DNA from 3 places in the Clostridium thermosuccinogenes genome. Region 3 is predicted to be linked to each of the others. Evidence: riboswitches for the same ligand, from Rfam matches in the RefSeq annotation. Region 3 holds a riboswitch; each other region holds the start of a gene.
The links. A riboswitch is a leader RNA that binds a small molecule or an ion and turns the genes downstream of it on or off. The one in region 3 is predicted to bind cyclic di-AMP.
Positions count from the first base shown of each region.

Region 1 (10,586 bases), 1.2 Mb from region 3:
GAGAAAAGCAGGTTTGTGATATTTTATATAAGAAATATTAATATTATTTACATAAGAATAGACTGTGGATAAAAAGATAACATCCTTATCCACAGTCAAAACTAACTAATATTACTTATTCACAGACTTATGCACACTATCCACAGGATGTGTATCAACAAAATCTACGTTTTATGTTTATATTTTATATGCTAAACGGGTCCTTCTTTTCCGCGCTGCTACTGCTTATTAAGTTATTGCCGATGACTTTTGCCCTTTTTACGATGTCCTTACCGTATTTTGCCCGGATGCTGTCTATAGCTTTTTCCAGGTTTTCTTCCCGAACACGGCTCCCGGAGGTGCTGCTATCCGCTTCCTCCATTATATCGAACAGTGATATCTGTCTTTCCATATCGTCGCTGTCATTAAAGTTATCCAGGCCGATACCCAGCAGCCGTACGGGACGGTGTTTGTCCCAGTTTTCCTCAAGAAGGCTTATGCCCGTCCTGTATATATCCCTTGTGAGATAAGTCGGATTGATGGACTTCTGTCGGGTGATGGAATGAAAATCCTTATATTTTATAGTTATGGAAACTGTCCTGCCTTTATATCCATATGCCCTTGCTTCCGCGCCTACTTCCTCGGAAAGCCTGAGCAAGACAGTTTTGGCCTCATCTATGTCTGTTATATCCCTGGGCAGGGTTGTTGAGCGGCTTATGGACTTGCTGTCATGATGGGGATGCTCGGTCACCGGTGACAAATCTATCCCATTGGCCAGCTTTTGCAGTTCTTCACCCCATTTGCCCAAATTTTTCGTCAGGAGCTTTCTGTCACAGCAGGCCAGATCGCCTATTGTGTAAATAGCCAGGTTTGAAAGTTTTTTCTCTGTTTGACGGCCTATGCCATACATTTCCCTTACAGGCAATGGCCAGATCTTCTCTTTAACATCCTTCTGCCATACTTCGGTTATTCCCAAAGGCTTTTTCATTTCCGATGCCATTTTTGCGAGAAACTTATTTTCTGAAATTCCTATGGAGCACCATAGGTCGAGCTCGTTCATGATATCCTTCATAATCTTCTGAGCGATCTCAACAGGTGTTCCAAAAAGGACTTCACAGCCGGTGATATCCAGCCATGCTTCATCTATGCTGTTTTGCTCAATGACCGGAGAGTATCTCCTGAGAATATTCATCACTTCCCGGGATTTTTGCTCATAAAATTCATGGTCGGGAGGGATGAGAATAAGATCTGGACAGAGTTTTTTTGCTTCATGCACCAGCATGGTAGTTTTAATTTTATATTTCCGCGCTTCGTAATTGGCTGTGAGGATTATGCCGGTGCGGTTTTTAGGGTCACCTGCAACTGCTGCCGGCTTGCCCTTTAGAGCAGGATTCCTGGACATTTCACAGCTTATAAAAAAGGCATTCATATCCACCAGCAATATAGCCCTTCCCATTCAATTCTCCTCCGTATGGCGCATATCAACCTTATGTTCAAGGATTCAGATTTCATAAGCATTAAAGCTTAATTCAAAATAGCACACTTATTTAATAATATAATAATTGCAGACATAATTTCACTGCTGCAATTATTATATCATATGGCGGAAGGGCTATACATTTAAAATAACTTGACTATATTGTAAACCGAGCTTAGGACGAGCCAGTTTTGCGGGAAGAAGCTGCCAATGGTCCAGTAGCTTATACCTCCTACTCTGAATTCATTTGCCAGTGTAAGCTTTGCCAGAATGCTCCTTGCATCTTCAAACCATACCTCATGTCTTCTGCCGTTCTCATCATAATAGTTGAAGAAAGGTGCCTGGGATATGGTGTCATACTGTATTACGGCGCCCACATTTGCTGCGAGGTCAACAGCACCTGTATTGGATATGGTCCTGGCTGCGGTTCCGGGAGTAAAAGGCAGTGTCCAGTTGTATCCGTAATTCGGTATGCCCATGAAGATTTTATTCCGGGGGATCGCGGTTACAGCATAGTTTAGAACTCTCCTTATTTCATTTATTGGGGCAACAGCCATAGGAGGACTATATGTGTAACCCCATTCATAAGTCATTATTATGACATGGTTTACAAGAGCTCCATGTACTGGGTAATCATGGGCTTCATAAAGTATGCCCTGCTGGGTAGCCGCGATTTTAGGAGCTAAAGCAGTTGCTATGACATAACCAAGAGGTCTTAAAGCTGAGGTTATTCTTCTCAGGAAGTTATTGTAGCTTTCCCTGTCATAGGGATAGATATATTCAAAATCTATAGCCAGTCCGTAGTAATCCTTCTCACCTAAAATTCTTGTGACGTTGTTTATAAGGGCGTCCTGGGCTTCATTATTCGTTAAAATCGAGTGGGCGATATCGCTGCTGAAGCCGCCACCTTCTTCTATGTTTGTTATTACCATCATTGGAGCAACATTAGCCGCATAGGCTGCCTGTATCAGGGCATCATCATCGATGGTTCTTAAAGAGCCGTCGGCATTTACTTCGTAGCTGAATATGCTCAAATATGTCAGATAGGGAAGGGTCCTCCTGAGTACATCCATATTGATGTTGGGAAAAGCATATCCGTTAACCTCGATGTTTCCGAAATTGATGGTTCTGGGCGGTATTATTATTACCTGGCCCACAGATATGGAAGCAGGATCCGTTATCCCGGGATTTGCTGCCAGAAGAGCATTTACGCTTGTGCCATACAGCCGGGCTATCGTGTATAAGGATTGCCCCGGAGCAACCGTATGCCTGCGCTCTCCTTCCAAAATTACAAGTGTTTGTCCCACAACAAGCCGGTTTGGAAATCTTAACTCATTGTCAGCGATAATTTTGGACGCCGGCACGCCATACTGCCTTGAAATGGTGTATATACTTTCACCGGGTCTTACTACATGAATAATCAAGGAAATCACCTCGTTTCCCAAATGTGTGGATTCATAATATGCAATATTTCAAGCTTAAGTATGAATAACTGCCATAAGCCGGTTAACAATTCCTTTGGTCGTCGTTGGGAGTCTTTCTATAGAAGATTTGAACGGGCGTCCAGCAGATTACCGGCTTCTAATTCAATATATGCTGGTTTACTTAAAATGGTTACCTGAGAAAGGAGAGATGCAAACAGGTCGGAGGAGGATGGACAAATTCATCAACAAAAATATAACAAATTACCCACAAGGTAAAATTAACTAAAATGAATTATTCACAGACTTATACACATTATCCACAGGGATATAAATCCACAAAACAGCTGTTTTGTGGATTTATATCCCTGATTTTCCTTTAAGTTTCCGTAAGTTTTACATTCATCACAGCTTTAGATGGCCTCTTGTTTTTTTGCCCCATATGCCATCGGCACCGGATACAGTTATTCTTGATATCTGTTCGGGAGTGACGAAGGTTCTTGAACTGGTGAGGGCTACTTTTTCTGCTACAATTGCCGGATCTAAAGCGTTGATCAATATCCTTCCCGGTGAACTGGCAAAATTGGCTCCTGCGTTCATAATACCTTCATAATAGGACTGGCATGCACCTGCGAATATGCATAGTTTATCATCATTGGGCTCATATTTTCTGGCTTCTTTAACGGATTGTATATAATATTTTGAGTTCCTGTAACTGTTTATGGAATTAAGATCCACAGATCCTTTTTTTATACCGTCGTGGCCGGTAACGACAAGAATATCGGGACGGTATCTCTCCAGGGCGCCTCTTATAAGTTCCGGCTGTCTGCTCTCTTCCGCGTGGATGCTTGTTGCATGAAGACCTGCCTTTTTGTAATTCTGCATGCACATATCTATAAATTCCCTGCTGGAATCTATATGCAGAATTTTACCGGCTCTTGCCCGGAAGGGGCTGTATCTTAAGAGGGGATTGGATCGCCTATACTGTGGTACATGCCGCGTTGCCATTATTACATTTCTTTTCATGCTTTCAATGGCGCTTCTATAGGTTTGCTTTATGAGATCATTTTCATCATCAGTGTCTGCCTGGATTCTATGGAGAAGGCCCCGCAAAATATATACGGGTTTCCCATTGGAACCAATTTCTATTCTGTCAATTACAAAAGATATATCTGCGTTATAAGATTTCCTTGCAACAATGTCTCCTATTTTTAAGCTATTCACATTTATCACCCCCTGTTAGTTGACATATTACATACTATGCAGGGGAGGCCAATAAGGATATTGGTGTGATAAAAGAACTCAAAAAAAGTTTTACTGTTCCGGGTTATTCCGTCAAAGCATTGATATTCCTGCGTTACCAATAATTTTGTATGGAAATGATGCATAAATCCTGTTAGAATGGCATGGAAAACAGCCGAATCTCCACAATGGAGTACGGAGGATATTTTACCTGGGGTGAATCCGTTCCTGATATGGGATGCAAGCGGCAGTATATAATAGATTTCTGCTTTATTAGGCATGCATCATTGCTTAGCATTTATGCCGCTTCCAAGGTCAGGGATGGTAGGGTACCTCATCCCGAACCCGTCAACTAACTCCGGAGGCGAAAGGGGGAAAAAATGTAATGTTTAAGAAAGGCAGATTAAAAACTTTATTTTCTGCGGCATTTGTGTGCTTCGGACTGTTGGTGATAGCACCGGGTGTGGCTAATGCTGCATCCTACAAAGTAGTGAAGGGTGATTCGCTTTATACCATAAGCAAGCTCTTCAATACTTCGGTCTCTGCAATCCAGAGCAGTAATAATATAAAAGGAACAGTGATATATCCGGGACAGGTGTTAAATGTGCCTGCTGCGACGTATACCGTAAAAAGCGGGGATAGCTTATATCTAATAGCAAAAAAACACGGGATATCTCTTGATTCCTTAAGGAAAGCCAATAATAAGTGGGATGATATGATTTATCCGGGACAAACCCTTATTATACCCGGAACATCATCAACTTCTGCAGGGACTTCCTCAGGAACTTCAACATCCGGAGGAAATGGCGCAAAAGCTGTGGTTTCCTACAGTGAAAGCGACGTAGACCTTCTGGCAAGGCTTATAAGAGCGGAGGCAGAAAGCCAGCCGTATGAAGCTCAGGTTGCTGTTGGTGCTGTTGTTATAAACAGGGTGCAGAGTGATGAATGGCCGAATACTATAAAAAGCGTAATATATCAGAAGATTGGGAACTACTATCAGTTCAGCCCGGTAGAGAACGGGTGGATTAACAGGCCGGCAACGGATGAATCCAAGAAAGCAGCTTATGCGGCTTTGTATGGAAGTGATCCAAGCAACGGCGCCATATTCTATTTCGATGACAGCACAACGAATAAGTGGATATGGTCGAGACCTATAGCAGCAAGAATAGGCAGGATGGTATACACATACTAGACTTGCAAACAGGTAGAGTATGAAACAGGGAGAGCCGTAAAGACGCTTAAATCGCGGAGCCGGCCTCCCTTGTTACATATTATCGTTATATTTACGGTATAAGGCTGCCCATTCATTATCACAATCGGATTTGCCTGTACTGTACGGGAGTCAGCCCTTCATATTTTTTAAATACTCTGGAAAAGTGATGTAAGTCATAAAATCCTACATCGTTTGCTATATCATGAATTTTTCTGTTGGTCTCAAGAAGCAGTTTCTTTGAAACGGATATCCTGTGAAGATTAATAAATTCTGTAACGGAATGCCCGGTCTGTTTTTTAAAAAGCCCGCTTAAATAAGTTGGCTGCAAATGGACATGGTTTGACAGGTCTGTTAAAGTGATGCGGTTCATGTAATTGCTCTTTATGTAATCCACCGCCAGCAAAACCTCGTTGGACCTGATATTTTCGGGAAGCTGGCTGCATTTCTGCCTGTAAAGGTTGATAAGAAGGTCGGTAAAGATGGATTTGATGACGGAATTGAATCCTGCCAGCTGCCTCTCCGTTTCATTGATAATCCTGCGAAACAGCATATGCACATGGCTTGAATTGCTTATGGCAATATGCTCAGGAAACTCCACAACCGCTTTATGATATTTTACGGGCTTTAAAGGTATGGTTTCGTAGTAGGCTTGCTTAAGCATCTGCAAGTCATCTGCAGGTTTGGACACATATAAATCAAAATGCATGCACAGGAATTTGAAAGGGGTAGTGAGGGATTTCCCCGAATGGAACACTTCCGGTTTGAGGAAAATCAAATCATTGGGGGACACTTCATATGTCCTGTCCCCAATCACAAACAGGCCCTCCCCTTCGGTTATAAAAATAAGCTCATAGTCGCTGATTTTTCTTCTGTTGAGCTCCCAGGGGCTGTAATATTTATCTTCGGCGCAATATCTTATGTAGGGGATAAAATGAGTATACTTTGAATAGTTTTCCTCATTAACCACTATGGATAACGGCATGGAATTTCCTCCCCCGAATTTTATTTTACTGCTGCGATCAAATCCATATAATTTAGTAACCAATTCAGTCAATAGTTTGCCTGATGGTTATATGCTTTGAATCCTTTTGCAAAAGCAATAATCCATTTCAATTAGCAGAATTCAAACTAATTTATATAAGCAAGTAGCCATCGTCCAATCAATGCAGTTTAATTTATCGACATGGCTTGATATGCAATTTATATTATATACTACATGCATTGTGCAGATAACTGGCTTTTTGAAAATTATGAAATGATTCGGGAAATTAGACAAGCAATTCATTGAGGACTACTTAAGCCATATGAACATAAGCTTTTCGTACAAAGCTGTAATATTTTAAATACAATATGGGTAATCAAGCTTGAATAGGGAATGATAATTGCAGTGGTCAGTTGTGTTGTAAAATTTTTAATCATCTAATGCGTTTGGAAGGATGCAAAAAAGATTTATCCAAAACCTTAAAGACCATGATAACGAAAGGCTCAGAATATTTTAGTCTTGAACTTTGGAGCAATACCAGTCTATCCTTCATAACCTATGGCAAAACATAAAAACGTACCCCTGGAACATAAATCCGTGCAAATCATTATTAAACAAAAAAGTATACAATCACTATATAGGCAGTTATTTTAAGCTAAAGGCAACAAAAAACGGATGGAATAATATCACTGGAGGTGCATCCATGTATAAGATGACGACGCATGAACGGTTTACCAGAATGTTTCAGCATAAGGAGGCCGACAGGGTTCCGATTGCTGATTCTCCATGGGGCTCTACCATTGAGAGATGGCAAAGGGAAGGAATGCCGGAAGGCATTGATTACAGAGACTATTTCGATATCGACAAGGTGGCATCCATAAATGTGGATAATAGCCCCAGATATGAGACAAAAGTTATTGAGGAGACGGAAAAACATATTATCTATACCACAAGCTGGGGTGTTACCCTGAAGCAATGGAAGCACATGGACTCCACCCCGGAATTCCTCGACTTTACAACAACGGACCCTGAGAAGTGGAAGGAAGCTAAAAGCCGAATGACCCCCACCGAAGACAGGATTCCATGGGATTATCTTAAAAAGAATTACAAAAGGTGGCGCGAAGAAGGCCAATGGATAGAAGCAGGCTTCTGGTTTGGCTTCGATGTGACCCACTCCTGGTCTGTGGGAACAGAGACCTTGCTTATTGCGTTGGTGGAAGATCCAGAATGGTGCGTTGACATGTTCAACACTTATCTGGATATGGATATTGCCCTTTTTGATATGATATGGGATGCCGGCTATACTTTTGACAGCATTAAATGGCCTGACGATATGGGCTATAAGCATAACCAGTTCTTTTCCGTCAAGACCTACCGCGAATTGCTGAAGCCTGTACATAAAAGGGCGGTTGAATGGGCTCATAAAAAGGGAATAAAGGCACATCTTCACTCCTGCGGGGACATAAACCCGTTGATTCCTGAATTGATCGACATAGGCATTGATGCCCTGAATCCGCTGGAAGTTAAAGCCGGTATGAACCCGGTTGAGCTGAAGAGGAAATACGGTAAGGATCTTGTATTCCATGGCGGTATTAATGCGGTGCTCTGGGACGATATTGAAGCGATAAGCGCCGAAATGGAAAAAACTTTACCGATAATGAAGGAATCCGGTGGATATATATTTTCATCGGACCATTCCATTCCGTCTTCCGTCAGCCTGGAAAATTTCCGCAGGATCATCGAGCTGGCAAAAAGTTTGGGAAGCTATTAAGATGCGAATAAATCTGCCCTATAAAAGACAAACCGGAGTATGCCTGCACAATGACAAGCTTACTCCGGTTTGCTGCTGCCGATAGAAACCGGCACTTTACTATAAAGTATTGTTTCAATCCCTTCTACAGGCTGACATAACCTTTAGTCAGACCTATAGCCAGAGGCTTCGGCCTTTCACAATCCGTTTTCAAATCCACAAAGGCCCTCTTTTCAGCGCTTTCATGGAATGCATGCATTATTTCCAGCACATGGCATGCCAGATCCCCATTAGCAATATTTGTCCTATTGTTTATTATTGCATCAGCCATGTCGGCTACGCCTAAACCCCTGCTGTTTTCAGAATAAATATGGGTCAGTGGAACTTCCTTAAACTCGTTTTGGAAATAGGTCTGTATCCGTACATCTCCTCCGAAGGTGTTGGGGTCCGGAACTATCAGCGTTCCCCTGGAGCCGTATATTTCAATCCTTGGAAGAGTGCTGCCCCAGACGTCGAAACTGGTGATGACGGTTGCAATGGCGCCGTTTTTAAATTCTATTGTCCCGGTCACATGGGTAGGCACCTTTACATCTATGACCTTCCCGAATTTTTTCCGGCTGGTTATCGTCCTCTGCTTAAAGGTTATGGAATTCATTCCGGTGACAGTTTTTGCCGGACCTATCATTGAAACGAGAGCGGTGAGATAGTATGGTCCCATATCAAACATAGGGCCTCCGCCTTCCTCATAATAAAATTCCGGGTCCGGATGCCAGCTCTCATGACCGTGGCACACCATAAAGGCAGTTGCACCTATTACATCGCCGATGAGGCCATCGTCAATGGCCTTTCTGCAGGTTTGAAGGCCTGCGCCTAAAAATGTGTCGGGAGCGCATCCGAGAAGCAAATTGTTCTTCCTGGCCAGTTCCTTCAACTCCATCCCCTGCTCAACCTTTAAGGACAAAGGTTTTTCCACATACACATGCTTTCCGGCCTCCAAGGCCTTTTTGCATATTTGATAGTGATCCCCGGGGGTGGTTAAATTGACTATAATCTGTATTTCTTTGAGACCCAATATTTCATCCACATTGGTAAACATATATGGAATGTTATACTTCTGGCGCGCGGCTTGTGCCCTTTCTTCGATAATATCGCATACCGCCAGGACTTCCGTATTGACAAAGGTTGACGTCAGGTTTTGCAGATAAATATCGCTTATGTTGCCGCACCCTATAATTCCGATTTTTATCTTATCCATTGAGAGTTTCCTCCCTTTCATGAATGTATTTTAATGAAAATCAATATTTGCTTAAAAGCAAAAGCCAATGACATCGTCTTTCCTATGCTGTTGAAAATGCTGGTATAAAAGCTTTTAACGCATGTCACTGTGCAATTGATTACTAAGAAGCGGTCACAGCAGCCTGCTTGCCCATAAAAAGCCGCGTCTCATCAATTCACTGGCCTCCGGGATGTCAAATATATCTGCATGGTGGCCCAGGGAATTATAAAAAATCCGACCTTTACCCCATCTCTTTGTGTAGACTACCGGCATCAGAACAGTCCCATTAGCGCTGTGAGGCCCTGGAACGAGGGGAAAGGTGGTGGTTGCCAGGACATTTACGGCAGGATCCAGGTGCAAGTAATAGTGTTCCGTTTTCACCTTGAAGTCGTTGATTCCTTCAATGATGGGACTGGAGCTGGATTTTACAATGTTTACTTCATATTCTACACCGTCATTTCCGGGGTGTTCTACCCACTGGGAGCCGGTCAAAAATTGCCATCTTGTATTGTTCCTGAAGGCATCGCACATACCGCCATGGCAGCCGGCCAGTCCTACACCGCTTTCAACTGCTGCACATACATTGTCCACATATTCGCCTTTTATCTCACCCATGGTGTATACAGGAATGATTAAAGAATAGCTGTGAAGGTTTTCCAGATCCCCAAAGACGTCAAGGTCTTCATGAATGTCCACTGCAAAGCCTTCCTTCATGAGAATTTTTTCAAAAACCTGTGAAACCTCAACAGGCTCATGGCCTTCCCATCCACCTCTTACGATAAGAGCTTTCCTGTCCATAAGAACCCTCCCTTTCTTTTATCTAAAGAGTATTATAAAGTCCGGCATGCATGCGGCCCAAGGTTGGACTTCCCTTTGCGGTGCATATAAGCCTTTATCCATTTCCGACATTTCCGTTCTTGGAATTGAAAGGCTTCTTTCCTCTTCCGGACGGCTACCGCAAGGGAGATATTCATTAAAGCGCATTACATTGCCAATAGTACTGATATTATACTACTATTTAAAATATGTAATAAAAAGAAAATATAAAAATAAACATAGACAATTATTGCTGTCGGGTACATTATATCAATTGTGGCAGTGAAATTTTCCAATCATTTATTTACCTCATAAATCAATGGTTTGCTGTCGAAATATTATATATATACTGATGAAATCCGGAGGATTTTCTGATGATATTTTATGAAAACAAATCCTACAGTTTATACTGCGGGTATGGCAATGACAT
Region 1 covers NZ_CP021850.1:4,619,334-4,629,919, forward strand. Annotated here, with positions in the region: gene CDO33_RS20145 (DNA polymerase IV) at 185-1,435, opposite strand; gene CDO33_RS20150 (glycoside hydrolase family 18 protein) at 1,600-2,880, opposite strand; gene CDO33_RS20155 (sporulation peptidase YabG) at 3,283-4,101, opposite strand; cyclic di-AMP (ydaO/yuaA leader) riboswitch at 4,283-4,501, shown strand; gene CDO33_RS20165 (LysM peptidoglycan-binding domain-containing protein) at 4,505-5,311, shown strand; gene CDO33_RS20170 (AraC family transcriptional regulator) at 5,430-6,314, opposite strand; gene CDO33_RS20175 (uroporphyrinogen decarboxylase family protein) at 7,018-8,085, shown strand; gene CDO33_RS20180 (Gfo/Idh/MocA family protein) at 8,210-9,319, opposite strand; gene CDO33_RS20185 (ThuA domain-containing protein) at 9,473-10,138, opposite strand; gene CDO33_RS20190 (AraC family transcriptional regulator) at 10,531-10,586, shown strand, end outside.
Region 1: another riboswitch for cyclic di-AMP. It lies ahead of CDO33_RS20165 (LysM peptidoglycan-binding domain-containing protein); the one in region 3 lies ahead of CDO33_RS04675 (peptidoglycan DD-metalloendopeptidase family protein).

Region 2 (10,586 bases), 1.1 Mb from region 3:
TGAGGTATTTATTGGAGAATAATCCAATCCGGAAAATGGATTTCACCGGGTTCCTCATCGTCAGGGAATAGAACAACTGGGAGGCAGCCAATACAACGAAGGACATAGTTCTCGCATAAATCAGAACTTCTTCGGGTATATTCTCTGAGCCTAAAGTATAACCGTGCTCTCTAAGGCCGAAGAAGAAGGCCAGCAGTGTCAATGCACCTATCAGCACACCGCCGATGATCGCTCTGAGTCCCGCACCTTTGGCAAAGAAGCTTTCCTTCGGATTTCTTGGCTTTTTCTTCATGATATCACTATCGCCGGGGTCAACCCCCAGCGCTATTGCAGGCAATGTATCGGTTATCAGATTGATCCACAAAATCTGGGTTGGCATCAGAGGCACCGGCCAGAAGAACAGTATGGATGCGAATATTGTAATAACCTCACCAAGGTTGCAGGATAGCAGGAATATAACCGATTTTTTTATGTTGTTATAGATGTTCCTGCCCTCCTCTATGGCATGGACGATGGTTGTAAAGTTGTCATCGGTAAGAATCATATCGCTGGCACCTTTGGATACATCGGTTCCGGTTATGCCCATAGCGACACCTATATCCGCATATTTCAGCGAAGGAGCATCATTAACGCCGTCACCGGTCATGGATACAATATTTCCCTGGGCCTTGAACGCTCTAACAATCTTTACCTTATGCTCAGGGGAAACCCTGGCAAATACCCTTAAGCTGTTTATTTTTTTAGAAAATTCTTCATCAGAAAGCTGGTCGATCTCAGCACCGGTGATGCTCTGATCGATGGAATCAGCAATACCTAGCTCTTTTGCAATGGCAACAGCAGTGTTCTTATGGTCGCCGGTGATCATAACAGGGGTTATTCCGGCCATCTTTGCCACCCTGATGGAATCTTTAACCTCCAGCCTCGGCGGGTCGATCATGCCTACAAAACCGATAACGGTTAGATCTTTTTCCATCTCCTCTGGGGAAATCATGCTGTCGGTATCCTTATAAGCAGCGCCCAAAACCCTTAATGCATTGTCCGACATCTCGTCGGCGGATTTCAGGTAATTTGCTTTCATCTCTTCGGTCAAAGGCACTCTTTTGCCATTTACAAGGGCATGGGTTGAAATCTTCAGTATGTTGTCGATGGCTCCTTTCGTATGCACTCTATAACCATTTCCTTCCACGTTTAAAGTGGACATCAGTTTTCTGTCAGAATCGAAAGGTTTTTCCGCCACCCTTTGATGCTTTGAATTAAGTTCGTTTTTTTCAAGATTATATCTGTTTCCCAATACTACCAATGCCACCTCTGTGGGGTCACCGGTGCCCTGGCCGTTTTCATATGTAGCATCGGAGCATAGCACAAAGGTTTTGATTAGTTCCGCTTCATCCTGGGAAGCGCTGAAATTGCTTCCTTCAGCAGGAACATCCTTCAAATTGTTCAGAGTATAATATTTTACAACGGTCATCTTATTTTGCGTAAGGGTGCCGGTCTTATCCGAGCATATGATGTTTACGGAACCTAAAGTTTCAACGGCCGGCAGTTTTTTCACTATGGCATTTATTTTGGACATCCTCTGTACGCCCAGGGCCAGCACTATAGCAACTATAGCGGCAAGACCTTCCGGTATAGCGGCAACAGCCAGGCTTATCGCAGTCAGGAACATTTCAAAAAGATCCCTTTTCTGGAACAGGGAAATAACAAAGATGAGTACGCAAATGCCGATAGCGATAAAGCCCAGAATTCTGCCGAGCTCATCCAGCCTTTTTTGCAAAGGGGTCATTTCCTCATTGTCTTCATCCAGGATCTTTGCTATTTTACCGATTTCCGTATCCATAGCAGTAGCTACCACTACACCTTCGCCCCTTCCATAGGTGGCAAGGGTGGACATGAAGGCCATATTCGACCTGTCGCCGATCCCTGTTTTCGGATCATCAAAAATAGCTTCAGCATCCTTGTCGGAAGGTACGGATTCACCGGTCAGGGCAGATTCCTCTATCTGAAGGTTTGCGCTGTCTATCAGCCGCAAATCAGCGGGAATATATCTTCCTGCATCTATAATTACGATATCCCCGGGAACCACTTCCTCCGAATTTACTTCTTTTACCTGTCCGTCACGTCTTACCAGAGCTTTTGGAGTAGTCATCTGCTGCAAGGCTTCAATAGCCTTTTCAGCCTTATACTCCTGAACGACTCCTATTATGGCATTTAGGACTACAACTAAAAGAATGATTACAGCATCGACATACTCACCGATGATCATGGTGATTAAAGCTGCGCCTAAAAGAACATATATGAGCATGTCTTTCAGTTGATCAAAAAACAAGGCTGCCAAGCTTTTCTTGGGTTTACCCTTAAGCTTGTTTCTGCCGTATTTTTCAAGCCTAGCTTTTGCTTCTTCACTGGAAAGACCGGTAGCACGGTCCACTCCCAGTTCCCTAAGAACTTCTTCTTGCGTTTTTGAAAACCACATATGATGCACCTCTCTAACAGTTTTTGTTATTTCAGCACAAGCCATACTAAATTAAACCAATTCTAGTATTTTATATTCTGCTGAATTAACTTTATTATTATTTCTATGGTTTCATTTATATTGTACTATAGGAAGTCGTTCCAGTAAATTAAAAAATGTAAAACTTTAGCTATAAATGGATTTATATCGGGAAATATCAATATTAATATTTTTAAGTTTATGTTAATAAATATTGATATTATTGTAATGAGGCTTATGTTCTATTATGATAATAGAAAACGAAACTTTAAAGTAAGGAGATACGAAATGAAGCTGTTTTTTATTTCAGACATACATGGTTCTTTGCATTATGCCAGGATGGCCCTGGAGGCTTACAAAAAAGAAAACGCGGGATATATTGCAATACTGGGGGATCAACTGTATCATGGAGCAAGAAATCCTCTTCCTAAGGAATATAACCCTAAGGAAACGGCAGCATTGCTTAACGGATTTGCCGATAAAATTATTGCTGTAAGAGGCAATTGCGACAGTGAAGTGGATGAAATGGTGCTGGATTATCCAATCATGTCGACTTATTCTACCATTTTATATAATGACAGGAGGCTTTTTCTGACCCATGGACACATATATGGCGAAAGCAATCTTCCGAAGCTAAAGGCAGGGGATGTATTGATATACGGGCATACCCATATACCCAAAGCGGAGAAAAGAGGGGACATATATATTATTAATCCCGGCTCCATAACTTTCCCCAAGGAAAATCATCCCAATACCTACGGGATTTTAGAGGGAAATTGCTTCAGGATCAAGGATTTTTATGGGAATGTATATATGGAAGTGTCTTTGGACTGAGAAAGCCGTCGGATTATTTTTTCTATGAATAAAAAAGCGGCTGTTGATATTGAACTTAATGGACGCCTGTTTACGTCAATATTATGGGGGGGAATCATGATTTTAGCCGCGCAATAAGAACGAGTTGGCGCGTCAGAAAGGATTGTTAAAAGGTAAAATGTTAAAAAGAGTGATAATTATTCTACTGTTTCTGAATATTTTGCTGGCTTCATTTATATTCGGATATTCCATCGCAAGAAAAAGCTATGAGGCCGGCGAAGACAGCAACAAGCCCGGGGGCAGTACAGCATCACCTTCCGGGGATCAGCCTGCGGAGGATACCATACAAGAGCCTAAAAATCCGATAAAAGAGCACATCAAAGGTATGACATTGGAGGAAAAGATCGGGCAGATGGTTGTAGTCGGTCTTGACGGATACACGGTGGACGAGAAGGCCAGAAAGATGATAGAAGACTACAAAATAGGAGGATTTGTCCTTTTTGGCAGGAACATAAAAGATTCCGGCCAACTGCTGGAGCTTACCAATTCTTTAAAGGAAGTCAACCGGAAGAACAAGATTCCGCTGTTTATTTCAGTGGATGAAGAAGGGGGAAGGGTAACCAGAATGCCGGAGGAGCTTAAGAAGCTTCCTGCGGCCGGAGTTATCGGAAAGACCGGTGATGAAAGCTATTCCTTTGAAGTGGGCAGAACCATAGCCGGAGAGATAAAAGCCCTGGGGTTTAATATGAACTTTGCTCCGGTATTGGATATAAACAGCAACCCAAAAAATCCTGTCATAGGGGACAGAGCCTTCGGTTCTGAGCCGGAGGTGGTAACCAGGCTCGGAGTTCAGGCCATGAAGGGCATTCAGTCGGAAGATATTATACCGGTGGTGAAGCATTTCCCCGGTCATGGGGATACCTCCACCGATTCCCATGTGGGTCTGCCAAGAGTTGATAATGGTTTGGACAGGCTAAAGAGCTTTGAACTGCTTCCTTTTAAAAAGGCCATAGAAAACGGAGCAGACGCGGTTATGGTGGCGCATATTTTGCTTCCTGAAATTGACCCGGATTATCCATCGTCCCTTTCGGAAATTGTCATTAACGACATTTTAAGAGAGGATTGCGGTTTTGACGGAGTCGTATTTACCGATGATATAACTATGGGTGCGATAACGGAAAATTATGATATAGGTGATGCAGCCGTCAAATCCGTATCTGCCGGAGCTGACATTGTTCTTGTCTGCCATGGGTATGACAGGGAAGAAGCCGTAATAAACGTTTTGAAATCTGCCGTATCAAAGGGTGATATCCCGGAGGAGAGGCTGGATGAGAGCCTTTACAGGATATTGAAACTTAAAGAAAAGTATGGTTTGGCCGATGACAGGATAGATTCGGTCAATATTGAAGAAATAAATAGCAGAATTGACGCGGTGCTGCGCTAAATTTCGGAAAGCGTGAAGGAAAGATTCAATAAATACTCAAAGAAGGATCAATGAAGATCAAATAAAACACGGCGAAAACTCAATGAAAGCTAAAGGAAGGCTCATATGAAACCCATATGAAACTCATATGCAGCTAATATGAAAGCTGAATGGAAATGCTGCTGCGTCTTACGGCGTAATATGGTTTGCCGGTAAAAATCCTGCCATATAAACATAGCTTTAAATCTAGGATTTCAATAAAATGTAAAATTGTTACTAAGTTGACACCACATGCTATATGTGGTAACATGATACTGTAGGCACTTTGCTTCTGGCAAGGTGCCTACAGTGTTTTATATGAAAATGCCATTTTATGTATGAAACTGCATGAAAAAGCCTGAAAATTCAGCTAATTTTATTTTAAGGTGGGGAGGGCTAATTGATGGGGAAAAAGATTTGCCTTACAAGAGCAATGTTCGAAAAAGTTCTGGAGCATCTTATAAGGCTGGAAGAGAACAAAAACAGGCTTATTGATGAATACTACCCGGAGATAGGTGATGAACGTGATAAGTTTATCGATTTTCTATCTGAGTATGTAAATAAGATTGACGGGGTGGTTGAAGACATTAGAATATCGGACGAAGCGGATAATGAGTTCCCATTTGTTATTATAGGGAGTGAAGTAGAGATACATGATGTCGATGAAAATGAGGTTTTCAGATACAAATTGGTGACCCCCTATGAAAGAGATATAGCAAATGGCCACATTTCTTTTTTATCTCCCATGGGAAAATCCCTCCTCTTGAAAAAGAAGGGAGAAGATGTTTCTGTAAAAACCCCGAGCGGAATATACAGATACAGAATCAAAAAAATTGAAGTAGTATAATGCCGCATAAAGTAGTATAATATACCATCGTAATGGGGTATAAAAGCAGTGCACTGTATTTATTGAACAAATGTGGTTACCCTATTGCTTGATGAGAAAATTAATCAAAACTACTACAATTGCTTGCGGGTGTTAAAATGGCAGATACAGTATACATAACAGGACATAAAAATCCCGATACCGATTCCATATGCGCGGCGATCGCCTATGCGGAGTTAAAAAGAAAACTAGGCATAAATGCAATCCCTGTCCGCTTGGGGGATATAAACAAAGAGACAGAATTTGTGCTGGAATATTTTAATATACCAGCACCTGAATATCTGGCAACCGTGAGGACGCAATTGTCCGACCTGGATATCGACATAATAAGTCCTGCATGGCCGGAGGTCTCGATAAAAACAGCATGGACAATCATGAAAAAAAATAATGTTAAAGTGATTCCGGTGGTTGATGAGAATGAGAAGTTCCTGGGATTGGTGACTACGTCCGACATAACCAAGAAGTACATGGACATGTTGGAAAATGACATAATCGCTTACAGCAAGACTCCTTTAATGAATATCGTTGAAACATTAAATGCGAAATTGATATGCGGAAGCCAGAAGGACTTTAATACAACGGGAAGAGTAGTAATACCGGCAATGAATCCGGAAGAGATGGGGGCCTTTGTTTCCAAAGGAGACATAGTCATTGACGGCAGCAAAAAGGAAACCCAGATAAAAGCAATTGAACTGGGCGCAAACTGCCTCATTGTAACCTATAATGGCTCCGTTGATGAAGAGGTCGTGGAGCTTGCCCGTAAAAATAAGTGTATTCTGATGATTGCCCCTGGGGATACTTTTACGACGGCAAGGCTGATAAATCAAAGCATTCCGGTGGGATATGTCATGACCAGCACTAATGTGGTCAGCTTTAACATCAATGATTTTGTCGACGACATAAAGGATGAAATGCTGAGAACCAGGTTCAGAAGCTACCCTGTGCTGGATGACGAACAGAAGGTCAGAGGTTTCATATCAAGATACCATCTTATATCACGGAAAAGGAAAAAGGTAATTCTGGTGGACCATAACGAAAGGTCCCAGACCGTCGATGGGATAGAGCAGGCGGAGATTTTGGAGATTATCGACCACCACAGGATTGGAGATATACAGACCGGTTATCCGGTATATTTTAAAAACGAACCTGTGGGAAGTACATCTACCATAATAACAAATCTGTACTTTGACAAAGGCATACGGCCTAGTAAAAATATAGCGGGAATATTATGCGCCGCTATAATATCCGATACCATCAAATTCAAATCGCCCACCTGCACTCCGATGGATATTAACACAGCTCAAAAGCTGTCGGAGATAGCGGAACTTGACATTGACCGGTTTGCTTCCGAGATGTTCAGGAGGGGTTCGTCCTTAAGAGGAAAGAGTCTTGAGAAGATTCTGTACAACGATTTTAAAGAAGTACGGCTTGGCAAGTTTAAATTCGGCGTGGGACAGATAAATGCATCGGACAGGGAAAGCCTTTCTGAAATAAAGGATGATCTCATCAAATATATGAATGATATCTGCACCTTTAAGGATTATGATTTGCTGATACTTCTGGTGACAGACATAATCAATGTGGGTTCCGAGGTTTTATTTGCAGGCAGGGAAAAGAGCATAGCCCAGAAGGCATTTAATGTCGGTGCCGGGGAAGACAGCGTTTACTTAAACGGCGTTGTTTCCAGAAAAATGCAGATCATACCTCAACTGGCTGCAGCAGTCCAGTGATCCATACCCCACTTTTATGATTGTAAATCCTTCGCCTTTAACTTATAATACAGTTATATCAAATGTAAATGTTGGCTTAATATAATTTATGAGGTGCCTCATGGAAAAAGAAAAAAGGCAGAGGATATGGGAACTGGATTTTTTAAGGGGCATAGCCCTTATCATGATGATATATTTTCATGTCATATATGATATGAAGGATATATATGGTTATGATGTCGTCTATAGCTATGGAATCAATTACTGGATCGGGAAAATATCGGCATCAATGTTTATTTTGATCTCCGGCGTAAGCTCTACCCTTAGCCGCAGCAATGTAAAAAGGGGCTTAAGGGTTCTTGCTGCCGGGATGGCAATAACTCTCATTACCTATCTTTATGACCCGGAGTTTATTATAAAGTTTGGGATACTTCACTTTTTGGGAATAAGCATGCTGCTGTATCCGTTGTTTCAAAAAATGCGCTGGGAAGCACTGGCTGCGATCGGAACTGCAGTCATAATAGTCGGAAAGGTTCTGGAAAGAATTAATGCTCCCAATGATTATTTCTTTGCTTTTGGATTGACAAGCAGCAGCTTTTTTTCCTCTGATTATTATCCCTTGCTGCCTTGGTTCGGACTGTTTCTTTATGGGGTTTTGCTGGGAAAACTCCTGTACTCCCGAAGAAAAAGCCTATTCGGATTTTCTCTTAAAGATAACATAATAAGCAGCGCCGGAAGGCATACATTGGCAATCTATTTGATCCACCAACCAGTGATAATCGCCGTATTGTCCTTAATAAACCGGCTGGCGGGAAAATGACCGCCGGGAGTAAACCTTTGTTTATTTTCTTTGCTTTACATTACATGAAAAAAAATTGAACAAAAATGCTGAAATTTTCGTCCCATTATGTTAACATAAAATATGTTATGGTAATTATTAAAAGCTGAATCCTCTTTTTTAAGAGGTACGGAGGAACCAACTGTTTTTAGGGGTTAATCCATAATGGTAACTGGAAAGATGTGTACTGTTACATATATGATGTTATTAACATCAGACTGCGGTATGATCTTTGATATTTGATTAACAGCATTGTACACCTGTTTTCAGTTATCCGGCATGGTAGGGGTAATCCTATTTACCGAACCCGTCAGCTAACTTCGGAAGCTAATAATAGGAGGTTACGATGCATATTTTTAAAAAGGTACTGGCAGGTACCATGGTACTATCTTTTGCTTTAAGCTTACATACGGACGCTTTACATGCGGAAAACGGAAATAAGGAAACAGCAAAAGAAGAATCCCTCGTAGTTCTTGCCCAATCTGCAAATAATTCAGCAAAAGTATTGTCAACTTTTCTCAAAGGAACAGAATTCATAGCTTCAGGAAATTCTGGATCATGGATAAATGCTACATATGAAGGCGACGGCAGCCGGATTGGGGAGGATTTTGTATCGGAGCTGGCAGTCGCAGTAAACAGCAAAACTGAAATTAAAGAAATAGCCATAGTAAATACAGATGTCCTCAATATCAGAAAAGAGGCGAGTACCTCTTCTCCTGTAACCGGACAGCTTAAAAGGGGAGAGAAAGTAGGCATATTAGGCAGTTCGGGAAACTGGAGGAGAATAAAGACCTCTGAGGGAACCGTAGGATGGGTATATTATGAATACCTGTCGGACAAAGCGGCAGAATCAACAGCTAGTACTTTAGCTGCGACTGCCGCCCAGGAAAGCAAAGAAGCCGCTGCTACAGGTACGGCATATGTTACTGCCGACGTACTTAATTTGAGGAGTGACGCAAGCACTGCCGCATCGATAAAAGGAAAGCTGAAGCAAGGGGAAAAGGTGAGTGTATTAGGCACTTCCGGAGATTGGACAAAGGTAAAGACATCTGGGGGAACGACAGGATGGGTTTATTCCGAATATATTACGAATAAGGCACCCGTTACCTCGAGAGGCACCGCAGCAGCTAGAACTGACAAGGCATCGGATTCCTTATCCAAAGGGCAAAAGATCGTCGAATACGCCAAAAAATTCCTTGGTGTACCTTATATATGGGGTGGAACCACTCCCAAAGGTTTTGACTGCTCAGGCCTTGTATATTATGTATACAAACAGTTTGGAATAAATTTGCCAAGGACATCCAAGGAGCAGGCAACCAAAGGAACTACGGTCAGCAAATCGGATTTGAAGCCGGGAGACCTGATGTTCTTTGACACAAGCGGTGCAAACAACGGGGTTGTTACTCATGTGGGCATATACATAGGAAACGGAAAATTTATTCATGCTTCCAACCCAAAATCGGATGTAAAGATCACCAATGTAAATGACAGCTTTTATGTAAAAGCTTATATAAAGTCCAAAAGAGTGCTTTAATATTTAGCGATGGGAGTTTATCTACGAGGGCAGAAACGAATGGTACCATGACCGGGCAAATACCGGCAATCGTACGAAGCAAAAAGTTTAAAAAGAGAGAAATTTGTCATTATGAGGTCAATTGAAAAGGTAATTTCCACTTTGCAAAAGTAAATTCCATGGATGCTGTTATCATTGAGAAAAATAGTAATTCAGCGGGTTTTGGATTAGTTTATTTAGGCAAATTTTTAATGCTTTTCAGTCAATAATAGGTTAAAATATGAAGTAGAGGAACAAAGCCAGCCCTTTTTTGGGTATATCAAACTAGAGGTGTGAAGATTAACTAACTTTTTGCAAGAGTAATTTCCACCCTGTTTGTAAATGCTTATAGAGTTGTGGCTGGTGGTGCCTCTGGTTATTTAATATTTATTTCTTAAGAAGGGATGAATGCAGGGTGACATTATCTGTCGGGATGAGTTCTACATTCATCCTTCTTAATATTTCTTCCCCGTAGAGCAATCCAAAAGCCCAATAAGGGGTTTTATCCCCGAGATTCAGTCGACTGTACGAGTTGATATGGTTCATCATAAGAGTTATGTCCCGCTGAGTAAACTCATCAAGAGAAGTACCCTTTGGGATAATGCGTCTAATCAAAGCATGGTTGTTTTCTGCTGCGCCTTTCTGGTAAGGAGCCAGCGGATTACAGTAGAATACACAGGTTCTGCGTTGCCCATGTGAATCGAATTCAATAGCGGACGGATTCGAGAACTCACTGCCGTTGTCACAAAGTAATACCGGGAACAATTTGCGGAAGGTATCCGGGCCTAGTTCCAGGTAAAGCTGATCAAAGATATCAATGACAGATTGGGAGGTA
Region 2 covers NZ_CP021850.1:2,195,950-2,206,535, reverse strand. Annotated here, with positions in the region: gene CDO33_RS09670 (cation-translocating P-type ATPase) at 1-2,473, opposite strand, end outside; gene yfcE (phosphodiesterase) at 2,780-3,325, shown strand; gene nagZ (beta-N-acetylhexosaminidase) at 3,450-4,748, shown strand; gene CDO33_RS09655 (GreA/GreB family elongation factor) at 5,170-5,613, shown strand; gene CDO33_RS09650 (putative manganese-dependent inorganic diphosphatase) at 5,751-7,382, shown strand; gene CDO33_RS09645 (heparan-alpha-glucosaminide N-acetyltransferase) at 7,483-8,181, shown strand; cyclic di-AMP (ydaO/yuaA leader) riboswitch at 8,294-8,543, shown strand; gene CDO33_RS09640 (SH3 domain-containing C40 family peptidase) at 8,546-9,733, shown strand; gene CDO33_RS09635 (IS30 family transposase) at 10,139-10,586, opposite strand, start outside.
Region 2: another riboswitch for cyclic di-AMP. It lies ahead of CDO33_RS09640 (SH3 domain-containing C40 family peptidase); the one in region 3 lies ahead of CDO33_RS04675 (peptidoglycan DD-metalloendopeptidase family protein).

Region 3 (10,586 bases):
ATATCCTGGGTGAACCAATAGGCACGATGAAATGCTACTTGGCATATATATCAGGTTTCAGTACTCCTATGTATGGCAGATTGCGGTATAGTTCCTTGTAATCCAGGCCATAACCTACCACAAATTCATCAGGCACCTCAAATCCCACATAATCCGGTGTTACATTCGCTCTCCTGCGGCTTGGTTTGTCCAACAGACAGCAGGTTTTTATGCTTTTCGGATTTCTCGACCTCAAGTTCTCTATCAGATAATGCAACGTAAGACCAGTATCAATTATATCCTCCACGATCAATACATCTTTTCCTTCTATGTTCTGATGAAGATCATGAATGATCCTGACCACTCCGGAAGTCTTTGTGCTGTCGCCATAGCTTGATACAGCCATAAAATCCATGCTTAACGGAACCTTTATTTCCTTGGCAAGATCACCGAAAAATAAGACAGCTCCCCGCAATATGCCCACCATAATCAGGCTGCTTCCCTGGTAGTCTGCAGTTATCTGCTTTCCCATATCCCGAACTCTGCTTCTAATTTCATCTTCTGATATCAGAATTTTAGCTATATCCTTTTCCATTAATTACTGCCTCCTGAATAAATACTGTTAATGTTTTTAGTTTAATCAAATATTTATTCTTTGTAAAGCCATATCATAATTTTCATAATGCTTCATAACAAATTTATTACGATAAATTTGTTACGCTGACTTTTTTGCACTCATTAAAGACCGCAAATTTGTGCAGGCAGTCATCAATGGCGGTTTGAAGCTCCTTGGTCCGTTTTACATCCCTTTCATACCATATATTTTTCACAACCAGCGTTTTTGCCTTGCTATCACGGATTGCCTCGACTCTACCGATAAATCTGTCGCCATAAAGCAGCGGCAGGACATAGTAGCCGTATTTGCGCTGCTCCTTAGGGGTGTATATCTCCCATTTGTAGTCAAAATCAAACAATGTTTTGATAAGTCTTCTATCCCAAAGCATATTGTCCAGCGGAGCAATCAGCTCACAACGGTCTCTTAATTCAGTCTCCTGCAGGACTGCTTCGAGTAAACTCCGGTCGGTCGAAAGGCAATATAGCTTGTCCTTAATGCCGTCCACCGTAACTTCCATAATTTTTTCCTCGGAAAGCAACTGCCTGAAAATCTCGTTTCTTTGAGCAGATTTTAACTCCCAGATGTTCAACCATGCATCGGAAGGCTTGTTCCACATAAGTCCCACCGCACCTATACGGCGCAGCACACGCCATTTTTGATGCTCGAGTTCATCGGGATACGGCTCCGGTGCGTTCAACAGCTCAGCATCAATGCAGTTCTCCGCAAGGTCGTAATACTTGGTTGTACCTTTCTTGTGGTGCACTACCAATTCTCCACGGAAATACATGGTTTCCAGCGCAGCACGGGAGAGCTTTGCATTACTCCAATACCAGTCCACCGTATCACTAAAACCGATATCCGCTGACGATACGGCACCCTTTTCCCGTATGATGTTCTTGATTTCCTCACATACGGCATTGACCTCGTCGTGGCTCCTGCCGCCGGTTTTATAAGCTTCGCGATACCGCCGGAAATAAGGCCAGTCTGTGGTTTCAATAATCGAAAGGTTTTTGTCGAAATAGTCCAGCAGCTTTCTATCCTCATACAAAAGTGAATACAGCATTTGCTTTGTGAAGCCTTCAACCCTCGATTGCAAAACCAGTTCCGGATTCTTGCCGCATACATCGATCGGGTCAAACTGAATACAGCCTGCTTGACGGACAAAATCAAGCACTCCCTGTTTGCCTGAGAATTTGTAATCACCTATTAAGCCTTGCTTCAAAAGCATGAACCTTCGTGCCTGCTTATTGGTTAATGCAACATTTTTTATCATTTTGCCCTCTTAATTTCTCGTGTTTTAATATAATAATGCTCTCCGCTCCATATATCGCTTTTCGGACAAGGTGCACAACCACATTTTGTCAATGCAACATATTAACAGTATACCATAATTAGAAATAGTTGTGTAAACTTTTGTATGCTTTGGCTTGATTTCATTTCTAGTGCGCCCTGCACTGTTAAAGAAGCACATGAAATCGGTTGTGAAAAGAAAACTGACTACACAAAAAGCACCCATCCAGCTATAATTGGGACAGGTGCTATAATACAGCCTTACACCAATGGATCAAGTTTTTTCAGTCATCAATAGTTCACATATTTAAGCGGGTTTTGAGGAACGCCATTTTTCCTTACTTCAAAATGCAGGTGAGGCCCGGTCACATTTCCCGTCGCTCCGGATAATGCGATGACTTCTCCCCTTGCCACCCTCTGGCCGGCTTTAACCTTTATCGAGCTCAAATGCCCGTAATAGGTTGTGTATCCGTTTTCATGGTCTATGATGACGAGCTTGCCGTAATTGCCCTGCCATCCGGCAAAGGTTACTTTGCCGCCGTCTGCAGCTTTGACGGAGGTGCCTGAGGAACAGCCGATGTCAATTCCCGTATGCAGTTTCCCCCATCTCTGTCCAAAACGTGAAGTAAGACTTCCTCCGCTTGGTTTAGTAAAAACTCCGTATGCAAGAGTACTCGGCCTTTCTTTTGTGCCGCTGAGCACCACTTTGTTTTGAGGCTCTTCTATAACCTTCTCTTCCACAACTTTCTCTTCCGAAACTATGCCGTTTATTTTTATAACCTCTGCCGCAACGGATTTTTTACCTTCCTTGCCTTCAACCTTCACCTTTGTCTGGCCTTTGTAAAGGTCGGCAGTCTCTACATATTCAACCTGGTAAGGAATGCTTTCCTCATAATTTTTCGTTTCAATGCTCTTTATGTTTATTACATACTTTGGTACGCTGAGAATGATCTCCTGGCCGATTTGAATTTTATCCACATCCAATCCAGGATTCATTTTCTCAATTTCAGACTGTTTAATTTTATGTGCTTCGGCAATTTCAGATACCGTATCGCCTTTTTTTACCACATATACCTTTGACTCCTCGGTGCTTTCAGACAGCAGTTCAAAAACGGTTTTTTCATCCTGAACGCTGCCTATGTTTACAGTCTTTTTGATAATATTTATGTCTTCGATAAAATCTACGCTTTCCGGATCGCTCCTACCGTTGTTTTTCATATATTCGTCCTTAATCCGGGTCAAAATGGATTCTGCTGTGCTCTTATCCTTGAGATAAGCGATATCACGGCCGTCAACATTGATGGAATAGGCCTCCGCCAGCAGCTCCAAATTGCTCTCCAGCGTTTCCTCGATAGCGCTTTCAGGAGTCAACTTGTTGCCAAAGGCAAATACTTCCTTATAATCAACCTTGGTGGGAATGATAATATTTAGGCCGGTAGCAGTCTCCGTCTTCTTTTCTATCTCCTGGATAATTTCATCAATCTGGCTTTTGTCGTTTACCATAGCTATAACCTTGCTGTTTACTTCAACTGCATAATAACGCTTTGTGAAAACGCTAAAGCCTGTCACCGAAACAGCGGTGACAAACGCTACACCGGCTAAAATCCATTTTCTGTTTTTTATGATCCACGGCTTGCTTTTACTAAGCCATGCTCTGCTTTTATCAATCCATATTCCACTTTTTTTAATCCATCCTATAAGTTCGTCCTTACTCATAAAATCTCCTTATCATCTAAAGGGATATTTCCTCATCCAAAAGGATTATTTTGTCCCCCTAAGAAGTAGTTCCTTTATTTTTCAGGGTTTTAATCCGGACGGCAAATAATAGTGTTCTAAGCTGCTCCAGATAAAAAATTTGAAAAATAAAAACGGTTTATCACCTAACCCTATGTGAAAACCGCTTCAAAAGGCACAGTCAAACCATCACTCCCTTTCAAAGCTTCCGAGGTTAGCTGACGGATTCGGACAGAAAGTTTTGCCCTACCATACCGGCAGTCAGAGACTTAAATCAGAGATATGAAGTTTGTAATATTAGCCCAAATCAAGGATTCAGGCGTAACATTAATTCAGACCTGACAATCACCTGCCGACACCTGGTATGGATTCACCCCAAAAATTGGTTCCCCCGTATTCTGCAGAAACATCGCTGCAGAAATTCAGCATATAGGTTCAATATTCAGTTTACCTATATTATTTGCTATTCCCTAATAATTATAACTACATTGCATAAATGTGTCAAATATGTAATAGGACATCGATATCGGATAATTCTTTATAAAACAAAGAAAGCGCCTTTCACCATCAGACGGAACATGAATAAATAGCGCCTATTAATATATAAACCGCAGAATTATTGCCTGGGCAATATTCTGCGGTTTGCTTTTACATCATTTATTTTTTATGTTCTTCCAGCAATGCCCTGATCTTTGTAGACGGATCCAGCAATGCGCTTAAAGAATGATCGTGATTGAGAGTATCTATAAGCAGCGCTATAAACTTTGATACATCAACCTCTACATACCAAGGCGCCTTTTTGAGCGCTTCACTTCTATAAGTCAGGTTAGTGGAAAAAACCTTGGTGATTATTCCGTTCCTGTAGAACTCATTAAATTTCTCAATGCCTTCCGTAAACAATCCGAAGGTCACCGCCATATAAATTCTATTGGCTTTTCTCTGCTTCAATTCCATCGCTATGTCCAGCATTGAATCTCCCGATGAAATAATATCATCAACGATGAGTACATCCTTGCCTTCCACCGAATCCCCCAGGAACTCATGGGCTATTATGGGATTCTTGCCGTTTACTATCCTGCTGAGATCCCTGCGCTTATAAAACAATCCGAGATCCAGCCCGAGTATGTTTGCATAATAGATATTCCTGTTTATTCCACCCTCATCGGGGCTGACCACCATCATTTTGCTTTTGCTTATCTCCAAGTCCTTTTCAGAGTTAAGCAAAGCCTTAATAATCTGGTATGCCGGCTGAATATTCTCAAATCCCTTTATCGGAATAGCATTTTGCACCCGAGGATCATGGGCATCAAAAGTGAGGATATTCTCCACTCCAAGGCGTTCCAACTCCTGAAGGGCAACAGCACAATCCAGGGATTCCCTCGATACCCTTTTATGCTGCCTTCCCTGATACAGCAAAGGCATTATCACATTTACACGCCTTGCCTTTCCACCTATTGCCGAAATAATTCTCTTTATATCCTGAAAGTGGTCGTCAGGACTCATGGAATTTTCCATTCCAAACATCTTGTACTTGCAGCTGTAATTTCCTACATCACACAAGATATACAGATCATAGCCCCTGATGGATTCCTTTATGACAGCTTTTCCTTCGCCGGAGCTGAACCTGGGGCAGTCAACCGATATAAGATAAGAATCTCTTTTGTAGCCGGGATAAAGCAGATGATCGAAACGACATTCCGGTATGCTTTTCCTGTACTCAGTCAAATGCTTGTTGACAAGGTCACCCAATTCCTCGCTGCTCTTCATTGATATGATACCCAGAGGTCCGACCGGAATACTGGGAACCTGATTTTCTTCATATTCTATAGTAGACATCCTCGCCTCCTGAACACTATCAAATATTGGCAAATACTGTTGTCATATTATCTGCACATATATTATAATATTCAAATTTGATTAAGTAAAGGATTATGCAAATTAAAACAGCAGTAATTTTGCCAGTGGTTCAGATCCGGCTAAAAGGATGATCCGCAGCTCATCGGCATAACTTGAAGGCTCCATACCCTACTGGTGCTATTACAAAGCACTATAGAAAATTATTGGTTTGAATTCAGCTAATTGAAATGGATGATTGTTGCTCCGAAAGGTGGTTCCTTGCAGCTATGCCCTTAAGTAGTGAATCCTTTCTGCACAATCAATACATCCATCATTAGCCGAATTCATTCCTAAATTATATAAATCATCCATAACAAGGATAGTTTAACATACTTTCATCCTATTGAACTTCGCCCTTGAGGCCGATCTCCTCGGCTACCTTTCTCATTCCTTTTATAGTCTCAACAATGATGGCATCCATCTCCATGCCCAGCAGCTCGCCTCCCTTTTCGATGACTTCCCTGTTGACTCCTGCCGCAAAGCCCTTTTGTTTCCATTTCTTCTTAACCGATTTAGTTTCCAGATCCAAAATGCTTTTAGTCGGACGGAGAAGAACGGTTGCCGTTATAAGGCCGGTCAGTTCATCTATGGTATACAGGACCTTTTCCATCCTCTCCTCCGGTTTTACGTCGGAGCAGATTCCCCATCCATGGCTCTCAATAGCTCTTATGTAATCTTCGGGCCAGCCCCTTTCGGTTAAAATCTCTCTGACTTTTTTGCAGTGCTGCTCCGGGTACATCTCATAATCGAGATCGTGCACCAGGCCGATAATTCCCCACTTTTCCACATCTTTTTCATTGAAAAGCTCTGCAAAATGCCTCATAACCGCCTCAACGGACAGGGCATGTTTTATAAGGCTTTCGCTTTTGTTGAATTCCTTCAGAAGCTCAAAAGCCTGTTCTCTCGTCGGTATTACCTTTTCCATCCCTAAGACCTTCCTTCGTATATTGCATTATTTTGTGAGTGTAGTAAACAATTTCTTTAGATAAATAGTAATCATCCGACCTTTTCATGTCAAGCCATATCTTTCGCAATCCGGTTATATGGTTCTAGCATTTTTCCAATTTTAGTTCAAGATCAATTTCAAAAAAGCGGTCCCATGGGAAACTTAATTCAGTAAGTTCAATCCTTCTTCCATTGAATTTTCCTCCCAGCTCTTCCTGTATCAATTCAATGAGCAGGTCTTTTACTTTTTTGGCAGCCAGCGCGCTATACTCACCCAGACTATATGGATTTAAATCCGGATAATTATCTTTTAGCTTCGTCAACCGGAAAGTGCCTTTGGACTGCATAAGCCAGTCGGTTATGATCGCTCTTAACAGCAGTCTCATGGATGCATCATATTTTTCCGGATCATCCGCAAACCCTTTGTAGTAGCTGCACAATACGCCGTGGGCAAGAACTGATCCTATGGTATTCTGGGAGGTATTCCATCCCGCATAGGCGCACAACCTGTCAAAAAGCTTGTTCTTTACAGCCATCATCATAAAATGGTCATCCGCACCGTTGCAAAAGGCCACATCCGCCACTGCAAAAGGCTTGCCGTATTTCTCCGAATAATATATGGCGTACTTTATCAGCTCCTCTGCATTGGAGTAGTTGGAATAGCTGGAAAACCTGAAGCTCTCCGAATACTGTTCAATTGCCTCCAGGGTGCGTGTACCGGGTGAATGGACAGCCAGAAGCAGATCCGACTCTTCGGCGGAACCTGCCACAATTCCTCCTGCAGAGATGATCTGGTGCTTTATGCTCTCGTTTAAAGGCCTGTCCTCATATTTTGGAATAATCGTAGGTCCCAGAGTCGATGAGTATCTTATGTAAACTCTCGGCACATATCCCTTGTGCTTGTTAAATACCCGGGCAAACAGCACGCTTCCAACCTCATCAGCACCGGGGTAAACCATTACCCGGTCCATGATCCTGAGCTCCTTGATTCTTCGAGATATCAGATGTTGGTCCATGGCTGCAAATCCATACTCAGCGCAGTCATCCTTAGGAATAACAAGAAAATCAATCAACCCTTCTTTGACCAGTTCCAGACATTTTTGATTTACAAAGAGGTTTACTTTCCTCCTGTCAAGAAAATCTCTTAGGTACTCCTGCGGAATTTCCTCTTTTACGGCATCCAGCTCCCCGATCTCCTCTTTAGTGCCTTCACCCCGGCCGATCTTATCGGTGAGATAACAGTATCTCCAGATTTTGTACCCGTAATCCTTCCAGTAGAAAGGGTCCTCAGCGTCGCTGTCATATGCCGCAACCCTAGCCACCAAATTGAAGGCATGAATTTCCACGTTTCTGTTTATCTGTTTGAGCTTTCCGAAATATTCCAAGTATTTGCTGCATTCTTCAATGGTCTTGTAATGTATTCTCGAATTAACGATATTACCGTAAATCAACGCATCCACCGACAGTATTGCATAGCTGCAATCTCTGATGTTTTCAAAAATCCATCTCCATATTTCATCAATGTTGCTGGGTTTTTTCATTCTCCCCATATACTCTCTGGGAGGTGCTATAAGCTCAACCCCTTCCGCCAGTTCGGAAAGAAACTGGGGGTATCGATAATTGCATGGCCTCTCATCCAAAGGAACATATAGCACTTTCATCCTTTACTTTCCCCTTTCTCTTTATGTAAAACAGTTTATTTTGCATATACCTGCTTGATGGCAGCCTTTAAAATTCATGTCCGTATATGATTGTATTAAGCTTTAAATTAAGCCGAAAGAACAAACATTCTTCAGATCTATTTACTTTAGGAATGAATTCTGCTGATTGAAATGGCGATGGTTGTTCCGAAAGGCTTCAAAGCGCATATCAATCAATACATTATTAGCTGAATTCAACCCGATTTTATATAGTATGCCCGTATGCATCAAGAAAAATTTAACTTTCTTCTATTAAATAAATATCTTCATAGGCAAGATACCTCATACAAGCAATTATGCCGCGAAAGCCTCCTGATATCTGCTATCCCTTATCACACAGAAAGTAGTTATCCTTTTTTGCACAAGCCTTCTTTCGCGGACTTGCCGCAGAAGCGAATAAGCTCACATATATAAACCTTTTACCAGGAGGATCGCGGCATAATACATCTATATTGTTGGGTAAGATATAAGCTTAGTCCAGCACAATCTCCCTGTGCTGCTCAGCAGAGTCATAAATTGCCTGCATGATCTTTGCCGTAATGATGACGGTATCTATATGGGACGGAAGCTTTTCACCCGTCTTGATGCATCTTACGAACGCATCGATTTCATTGGCGAAATGATCCCTTGTCCTGTAAACCGGGGTAGTCTCCATCAATGCACCGTTTTTTGCAGTGTAGAATTTGAACTCTCTCCCGTAGTACAGCCGGATTCCTCCCTTTGTACCCATAAAATCTATAAACATTTCATCTTCAAAAATATTCTGAGCCCATGCTCCGTTTACCGTAATAACCGGGCCATCGCTGCGGATGAGGGCAGTCACGGAATCTTCCACATCATAAGTGCCGCTATAGTCCGGCGGACCTGCCCACATGTTGGTATACACATAGTTCGGCATATCCTTTCCCAGCTTGCAGAAGGTCTCTCCGGTTACAGTTCTCGGTTTGGGGTCTCCGCAGCAATACATCACTATGTCCAGGAAATGCACTCCCCAGTCAATCAAGGCTCCTCCACCGGCTATCGCCTTTGTCGTAAAAGCACCTCCCAGGCCGGGTATGGAACGGTGGGACCTAAAGCTCACATATACATGGAACACTTCTCCCAGCTCACCGCTGTCGATCATTCTCTTGATCACATTTACACCGTCATTGAACCGGTTTACTACACCAATATTAAGAATTTTTCCTGTTCTATTCTGCGCTTCCTTCATTTTCAAGGCTTCATCATAGGTTCTTGCCGCAGGCTTCTCACAAAGCACATGCTTGTTGGCATTAAGAGCGTCTATGGCGATAATGCTGTGCATGTTGTTCGGAGTGCAAACCGATATCGCATCCACCTCATCGTCGGCCAGAACTTCATGATAGTCGGTTACCGCCTTTCCGCATCCATATTTCTTGACGGCGTCCTCAGCCCTCTCCGGTATGATATCGCAGAAATATTTGATTTCCACATCCTTGTTTGCCATATAGTTCGGGATGTGTGCACTGTTGGCAATAGTACCGCAGCCTATAATTCCAACTTTGATTTTTCCCATATTAACATCACATTCCTTTCGCTGTGCTCAAGGCACAAAATAGAATGAAAAATTTTTACTTAAGCCACCCTCTGTAGTAAAATATAAGTGGGTATGCAGGTATACTACAGAGCACGGGGAGGTGAGTGTGACAACCAAACTTTGAGTTGTCCGTATATTAACATGTGCCGTTCGCTCTCTCAAGTACAAATAAGTGTGCCATCGAGCACGAACACTAATCTTTGTTTTAAACAAAGCTCTTGTTTATATTGAGTGGACAGTCAATGCCTGCATCCCTAAATATTTACAAGGGTGAGGTTGATGCTTAAGATTGTCTATCCCATCTGTTGTGGAATTGATGTCCACAAAAAGTTTGTAATTGCCACTATTGCCACCACCAATGATAAAAATGTTACTTCCTATCAAACACGTCGTTTTAATACTTTCAAAAATGATCTAATCGCTCTCAACAACTGGTTAGTAGAAAACAAGTGCAAAGATGTCTGTATGGAATCCACCGGAAAGTACTGGATTCCTGTTTTTAACGTGCTCGAGGATTTCTGCACTATTACCCTTGCAAACCCGAGATACGTTAAAAATATCCCAGGTAAGAAAACCGATAAGCGAGATTCAATTTGGCTTGCTGACTTACACAAGCATGCATTGGTAAAAGGTAGCTTTATCCCATCTAAGCCTATACGGGAGTTGCGGGATTTAATTCGGTACAAGTCTAAACTTACCAACGTCTCTTCCAGTGAGAAAAACCGGGTGCAAAATTCGCTTACAGTTTCAAACATCATGCTTGCCAATGTTGTTTCCGACACCTTCGGCAAGTCTGCTTCCTCAATTATTAAGCACATGATAGAGAATCCTGATATCATCGACTTTGATTATTCTTCAATGCTCCACAAAA
Region 3 covers NZ_CP021850.1:1,052,412-1,062,997, reverse strand. Annotated here, with positions in the region: gene hpt (hypoxanthine phosphoribosyltransferase) at 35-574, opposite strand; gene CDO33_RS04680 (winged helix-turn-helix domain-containing protein) at 681-1,868, opposite strand; gene CDO33_RS04675 (peptidoglycan DD-metalloendopeptidase family protein) at 2,177-3,601, opposite strand; cyclic di-AMP (ydaO/yuaA leader) riboswitch at 3,808-4,057, opposite strand; gene CDO33_RS04670 (ribose-phosphate pyrophosphokinase) at 4,277-5,446, opposite strand; gene CDO33_RS04665 (HDIG domain-containing metalloprotein) at 5,856-6,440, opposite strand; gene CDO33_RS21430 (hypothetical protein) at 6,403-6,528, opposite strand; gene CDO33_RS04660 (DUF4127 family protein) at 6,565-8,121, opposite strand; gene CDO33_RS04655 (Gfo/Idh/MocA family protein) at 8,633-9,694, opposite strand; gene CDO33_RS04650 (IS110 family RNA-guided transposase) at 9,995-10,586, shown strand, end outside.